2 regions of the Paenibacillus canaveralius genome follow, and region 2 is predicted to be linked to the other one. Evidence: riboswitches for the same ligand, from Rfam matches in the RefSeq annotation. Region 2 holds a riboswitch; the other holds the start of a gene.
The links. A riboswitch is a leader RNA that binds a small molecule or an ion and turns the genes downstream of it on or off. The one in region 2 is predicted to bind S-adenosylmethionine.

Region 1 (3,498 bases), 2.5 Mb from region 2:
AATGAATAAATCCGCGTAAGGTACGGTCAGCAGACCGAGAATGTCGTTAAAGTTCATTCCGAAAATACCGGTGATGAAGGTCAGAGGCATGAAAATCGTGGTCAATGCGGTAAAAATACGCATGATTTCGTTCGCACGGTTCGCTACGCTGGACTGGTAAGCTTCTCGTAAGTTGCCCATGAGATCGCGGAGCGTATCGAAGGTATCGACGATTTTGACGGCATTTTCGTGAATGTCGCCGAAATATTTTTGCAGCTGGTTATCGATCAGCTTCAATTCTTTGCGGTTAAGCGTCGCAACGACGTCACGCTGCGGCACAAGCATCTTTTTCAGCCACAAAATTTCCCCGCGGAGACCGATGATCTCGTTCAGATGGGATTTTTTCGTGTGCATCAGGATATCTTCTTCAAGCTTCTCGATTTTGTCCTCGATCCGGTCCCCGACAATGACGTAGTTGTCAACGACAAGGTCAACCAGATGGTACAGGAAGCGGTCGGGACTGTTAACCTCTTCATCCCAGAGAAAGGGCTTGATGGCTCGGAGCTCCTGGATTTTCTGTCTCGTAACGGTAATGATGAAATGCCTGCCCAGAAAAATATTGAGTGCGCGAAGAAAGATTTCTTCATCATCAAACCGGATGCTGTTAATGACAATAAAATAGTGCGTGTCGTAAATTTCAATTTTGGGCCGCTGTTCTTCTTCGCTGAGACAATCCTCTACGGCCAGATCGTGAAGATGGAAGAGCGGCTGCAATTGCTCCAGATCGTCCACATCCGCATCGATCCAATAAAAGCCGGATTCGGGTGGTGTCAGCGCTTCGTGAATATCTTCAACCAGCGTAAAAGCGCCCTTGTGTACCAGGCGTGTTTTCATCCGTTTCACCTCTTTATGCGAAACGGCGCACAGCACTCCGGTCCATAGGGAAACTACGGACGCTGGAGTGCCGGCCCCGGTTCGCTGCTATTCGATTTTGATCGTACCGGGTAAAGCGTCTACTTCTCGGTCGGTCCCCGTCCATCCGTATGTTCCCCCCTTTATCATTCCGTGTCGAATACTTGTCTAGTATATACCTACATTTTCCACGATTCAAGCATCAAACTCTGGTACTTTTCTCCTGCTAATCCCCGCGGGCCGGGGATTTTTTATCCTATGCGGAGGAAGGGTTTGAGGTGCGGGCAAATGATGGGAAAAACAGCCTGGATGGTTCATCCGCGATACGGACTACGCCAGAGAGAACACCGTGTTGCGGCGCCGCGAGGGGGCCGGAAGGGGCAAACGCATAAAAGGCATAACTTTTTCCTTAGTAAATTTATTATGTGCAACTTTTCAAAAAGCACTTGACATTTGCCCGGTAACCTTTAAGATAGGAGATAACTGAATAAACTTTCTTATCAAGAGTAGGTGGAGGGACTGGCCCGATGATACCCGGCAACCGACATTGTAACCCCCGAGGGGCAATGCACGGTGCTAATTCTTGCGGGAGCCGTATGAATAACGGCTTCTGGGAGATGAGAGAGGAGCATGTTGCATAGGGATGAACAGGCCTTTCTCAACTTTTTGAGAGAGGCCTGTTTTAATTTCTTTCGAGGAGGAATGACCGATGCCGATTAAAATACCCGATAATCTTCCGGCCAAAGAAGTGCTGAACCAAGAGAATATTTTTGCGATGGATGAGACGGTTGCCTACCATCAAGATATCCGCCCGCTGCGGATTGCGATTCTGAATCTGATGCCGACGAAGGAAACGACGGAAACTCGAGCTGCTGCGTCTTCTGTCCAATACGGCTCTTCAGGTCGAATTTGTCCTGCTGCACCCTAAAACCCATACTTCCAAAAACACTTCTCCCGAGCACCTGGAGATGTTTTATAAAACGTTTGAAGATATCAAAGACGAAAGATTCGACGGAATGATCATTACCGGGGCACCCGTTGAGCAAATGGAGTTTGAGGATGTTCATTACTGGGATGAGCTGAAGAACATCATGGACTGGAGCGTAGACAACGTAACATCGACGCTTCATATATGCTGGGCCTCGCAGGCCGGACTTTATCATCATTTCGACGTGCCGAAGTACACGGTGGACAAAAAAGTGTTCGGTGTTTTCCCGCATACGATCTCGGAAGAGAACGTGAAGCTGCTCCGCGGGTTCGACGAATTTTTCTTCGTTCCCCAGTCGAGGCATACGGAAGTGCGCCGCGAAGATATCGAAAAGGATGAGCGGCTCGTTATTTTGTCGGAATCGGAAGAAGCCGGTATCTACATCGTGGCGACGAGAGACGGCAAGCAAATTTTCGTGACGGGGCACTCCGAATACGATCCGCTGACATTGAAATGGGAATACGACCGTGACGTCAATAAAGGCATGGACGTGGAAATTCCGAAAAATTATTATCCGAGCGATGATCCGAGCAAGAAGCCGATGATCACGTGGAGAGCGCATGCGAATCTTCTTTTCTCCAACTGGCTGAACTATTACGTTTACCAGGAAACACCGTATGATCTTAATGCGGGACGTGAACTCAGCGCGCTTAGTGCCTGTCTATAGTATAGAACGAATGATACCTTAAAGGAGAGATTCCACGCATGAACATCGAAAGTCGATTGGCCCAAATCGGTTCGGTTTCCGAACCTGTGACCGGAGCGGTGAGCTTCCCCGTATACCAGTCAACGGCGTTCCGCCACCCGCGTCTGGGAGAAAGCACCGGATTCGATTATGCCCGCACGAAAAGCCCGACCCGCAGTGTGCTGGAGGACGCGATTGCCGATCTGGAATCCGGAGACGCCGGCTTTGCCTGTTCCTCGGGCATGGCGGCACTCCAGACCGTTTTCACGCTGTTCTGCCAGGGTGATCATCTGATCGTGTCTTTGGATCTTTACGGCGGTACATACCGTCTGCTGGAGCAGATCATGTCCCGCTTCGGCGTGAGCGCTTCCTATGTGGACACGAACGACGTCGAAGCGCTGGAAGAGGCTTACCGCCCGAACACGAAAGCGATTCTGATCGAAACGCCGACCAATCCGCTCATGATGGTGACGGACTTGAAGCTCGTCTGCGGCTGGGCCAAGAGCAAGGATATTCTCTCCATCGTGGACAACACGCTGCTTACTCCTTATCTCCAGCGTCCCATTGAGCTTGGCGCGGATATCGTCATTCACAGCGCGAGTAAATATTTAGGCGGACACAATGATGTGCTGGCCGGTCTGATCGTGACCAAAGGGCAGGAGCTTTCCGAGAAAATGGCGTTCCTGCATAATTCCATCGGCGCCGTGCTCGGTCCGCAGGACAGCTGGCTGCTCATGAGAGGGATGAAAACACTCGCCCTGCGCATGGAGCGGCACGAGCATAACGCGACGACGATCGCCCGTTATCTGCAGTGGCATCCGCTTGTAACCGATGTGTATTATCCGGCGCTGGAGTCCCATCCGGGTTATGCGATCCAGAACAGACAGTCGTCCGGAAACACGGGTATTTTCTCCTTTAAAGTGACCGATGCGCG
Region 2 (3,498 bases):
ATGGGCTATACCACTATTAAGTTTGCGGCCGGATCGGAACGTGAACGTTCACCGCTTCCTTTCGTTTGGAAGCCGGACGGAATGGAGACGCCGTTTTATGTGCTGGAATGGAACGCACAGGGCCAATTGATACGGATCTATGACAAAAAACAGCGGCGTGAAGTGCTGGCTCCCGGCGCAAGGGGCAACGTACTTCAGCTTTTCGAGGACAAGCCGCTCGCTCACGAGGCGTGGGATATCGATCTTTTTTACCAGGAAAATATGAGGGAAATTGTGGACTTCAAGGGCGCCGAGCTGATCGAAGAAGGACCGCTGCGGGCCGTGATCCGCTTCAAGTGGGTGTACCGGAACTCGTCCGTCAGCCAGGATCTGGTGGTGTACGCCGGCCACCCGCGCATTGATTTTGTGACGGAAGCCGACTGGCACGAGCAGAAGCAGCTGCTGAAAGCGGCTTTCCCTGTCGATATCCGGACAACGGAAGCGACCTTCGACATCCAGTTCGGCAATGTGAAACGGCCGAATCACTGGAACACGAGCTGGGACTGGGCGCGGTTCGAGACCGTCGGACACCAGTGGGCCGATCTTTCGGACCGGGGCTACGGCGTCAGCCTGCTCAACGACTGCAAGTACGGATATGACATTAAGGGCAACGTGATGCGTCTCACCTTGATCAAATGCGCGACCCACCCGGATACCCATGCGGACCAGGGGCATCATGCGTTTACCTATTCCCTGCTTCCCCACCGGGGAGATTGGCTGCAGGGCGGAACCGTGAAAGAAGCGTGGATGCTGAACAGCCCGCTGCGTGCTTCGGAGGGAACCGCCGCGATACCGTCCCGCTCCATGTTCACGTTGTCGGGGGACACCGCGATGATCTCCGCCGTCAAGAAAGCCGAAGATTCCGGCAAAGTCATCGTGCGTGTTCACGACTATTCCGGCAGCCGCAATATGCTGGAGATGACGAGCGACTTCCGCATCGTTGCCTGGCGGGAGACGAACTTGATGGAGAAGCCCGAAGGGCCTCTCGTCCATGACGGAACGATTTCGTTCGTGCTCCAGCCTTATGAGATCAAAACGTTCGAGATCGACCTCGAAGCGTAAACGCCCCGGCGTGAAACCCGGCGTGAAACCAAAAAAGCTTGCCCAGCCATACGGCGGGGAAGCTTTTTTGTGCTGCGGCGGTACCGCAGGATGAGGAAAACGCGGCTCTATTCCGCTTGCCCCCGGAGCGGCAGCCAATCCAGAACCCGGCCGATCTGCTGGTCCCAGTAACTCCAATCGTGGATTCTCCCTTCTTCCTCTTCATATAGGAGGGGAATGTTCAGAGCGCGCACGTAATCGCGGAAGGCGATATTTTCCTCGTACAGAAAATCGTCCGTCCCGCAGCACTGGTAAAGCGCCGGCAGCTCCAGCCTCTTCTCCGCCGCATGGCGGGCCAGCTCGAACAGATCGCTTGCTTTCAGCAGCTCCGGGTTATTCCCGAAAACGAGCCGGAAATCCTTCGGAAACCGCTGTTCGATCTCGCTCACCCGCGTAACCCCCGACAAGCTGGCGGCGGCCGCGAACTGTTCCGGCTTTTTCAGCGCCCACTTCAAAGCCCCGTAGCCTCCCATCGACAAACCGGCCACGAAGTTGTCCTCCCGGCGGTCCGATAACGGAAAGAAGGAACGGCATAGCTGCGGAAGCTCCTCGGACAGAAACGTCCAGTAATCGTACCCGTTCTCCATGTCCGTATAAAAGCTGCGCGCCGCATTCGGCATGACGACGGCCAGCCCGAGAGGAGCGGCATAACGCTCGATAGCGGTTCTCCGCATCCAGATCGAATCGTCGTCCGACAACCCGTGCAGCAGATACAAAGTCGGGTGCTTGAGGCTCCCCGCGCTGCCCTCCAGCCCGATTTGGCCGGTCGTCCGTTGAGGCAGAATCACTTGAACAGAAGTTGACATGCCGAGTACTTCGGAATAAAAATCACATTGGATGAAAGCCATGCCGCACATCTCCTAAATGTTTATATTTACCTGCGGTAAAATAACCGTTGACTTCAAAAAAACCTTAGGTTATACTCGGAATTGTCGTTTTACCGTCTAATTTCGGACAACCTCATACTATACCGATTCTTATCAAGAGTGGCGGAGGGACAAGGCCCTGCGAAGCCCGGCAACCGATCGCAGCAATATGCGCGATGACAATGGTGCCAATTCCTTCAGGATCCAGGCGGATTCTGGCAGATGAGAAGGTCGTTTTCGATACCGGAAAAGCCCTTTTTGTCTTTACAAAACGGGCTTTTTCTTATTTTTCAAGCAAAGAAGGTGAAGCAATGATTGAGATCAGGAAGCTGCGCAAGCAATACGGCAGCGGATCCCGCACAACACACGCTCTGAAAGAAATTAATCTCACGATCGATAAAGGCGAGATTTACGGCATTATCGGCCACTCGGGCGCCGGCAAAAGCACCCTGCTCCGGACGATCAATCTCCTGGAGCGCCCGACGGAGGGCAGCGTCATCGTAGACGGCGTCGACCTGACGGCCCTCAGCACCAAGAAGCTTCAAGATCAGCGCCGCCGGATCGGCATGATCTTTCAGCATTTCAATCTCCTCTCCTCCGCCACGGTGGAAGAGAACATCGCGTTCCCGCTTCGCCTGGCCGGTACGGCCAAGTCGGAAGCGAAGCGCCGCGTCAGCGAGCTCCTCGCCCTGGTGGGGCTGACCGAGCATGGCAAGAAATACCCGGCCCAACTGTCCGGGGGCCAGAAACAGCGTGTCGGCATCGCGCGGGCGCTTGCGACGAATCCGCACGTCCTGCTGTGCGACGAAGCAACCTCCGCACTCGACCCGCAGACGACGAATTCCATTCTCAATCTGCTGCTGGATATCAACCGCAAGCTGAAGATCACCATCGTGCTCATTACGCACGAAATGCAGGTTATCCGCTCCATCTGCGACCGCGTCGCCGTCATTCATGAGGGCCAGATCGTGGAACAGGGGCCTGTGGCGGAAGTATTCCTGAAGCCGCGGCACGACGTAACCCGCCAGTTCATCGAACAGGTTGCGGATTCGGTTGATATCGACAAGCCGGACGCGGACGGAATTCCCGCCCAGGACGGCACGGTGCTGAAAATCACCTTTCTCGGTGAAACTACGTACGAGCCGATTTTATCCAGAACCGTCCAGCAGACAGGCGTGACCTTCTCCATCCTGCAGGGAACCATTTCCCGGATGAAAAACACGCCTTACGGCCAGCTCGTCGTCCGTCTGCAAGGGCCGCGGGATGCGGCGGAGAATACGATCCGCCTACTGCGCGAGCACGGCCTGGATGTGGAGGTGTATTCGAATGGATTGGTCTAAAATCGATTGGAGTGAGATCGGCACCGCGACGAACGACACGATGATGATGCTCGGCCTCTCGGCCTTGTTCACGTTTGTGATCGGGCTGCCGATCGGCGTGCTGCTCTATCTGACTTCGAAAGGAAGTCTGCTGGAAAACCGCACGTTCAATA

Region 1: it holds a riboswitch for S-adenosylmethionine, as region 2 does, so the genes downstream of both, metA (homoserine O-acetyltransferase MetA) here and ABC395_RS15740 (methionine ABC transporter ATP-binding protein) in region 2, are expected to answer to the same signal.

Annotation. Positions count from the first base shown of each region.
Region 1 is NZ_JBDFMM010000001.1:1,038,432-1,041,929, forward strand. It holds gene corA (magnesium/cobalt transporter CorA) at 1-873, opposite strand, end outside; SAM riboswitch class I at 1,386-1,515, shown strand; partial or broken gene metA (homoserine O-acetyltransferase MetA) at 1,601-2,546, shown strand; gene ABC395_RS04730 (aminotransferase class I/II-fold pyridoxal phosphate-dependent enzyme) at 2,585-3,498, shown strand, end outside.
Region 2 is NZ_JBDFMM010000001.1:3,518,250-3,521,747, forward strand. It holds partial or broken gene ABC395_RS15730 (alpha-mannosidase) at 1-1,101, shown strand, start outside; gene ABC395_RS15735 (alpha/beta hydrolase) at 1,209-1,988, opposite strand; SAM riboswitch class I at 2,115-2,235, shown strand; gene ABC395_RS15740 (methionine ABC transporter ATP-binding protein) at 2,318-3,346, shown strand; gene ABC395_RS15745 (methionine ABC transporter permease) at 3,333-3,498, shown strand, end outside.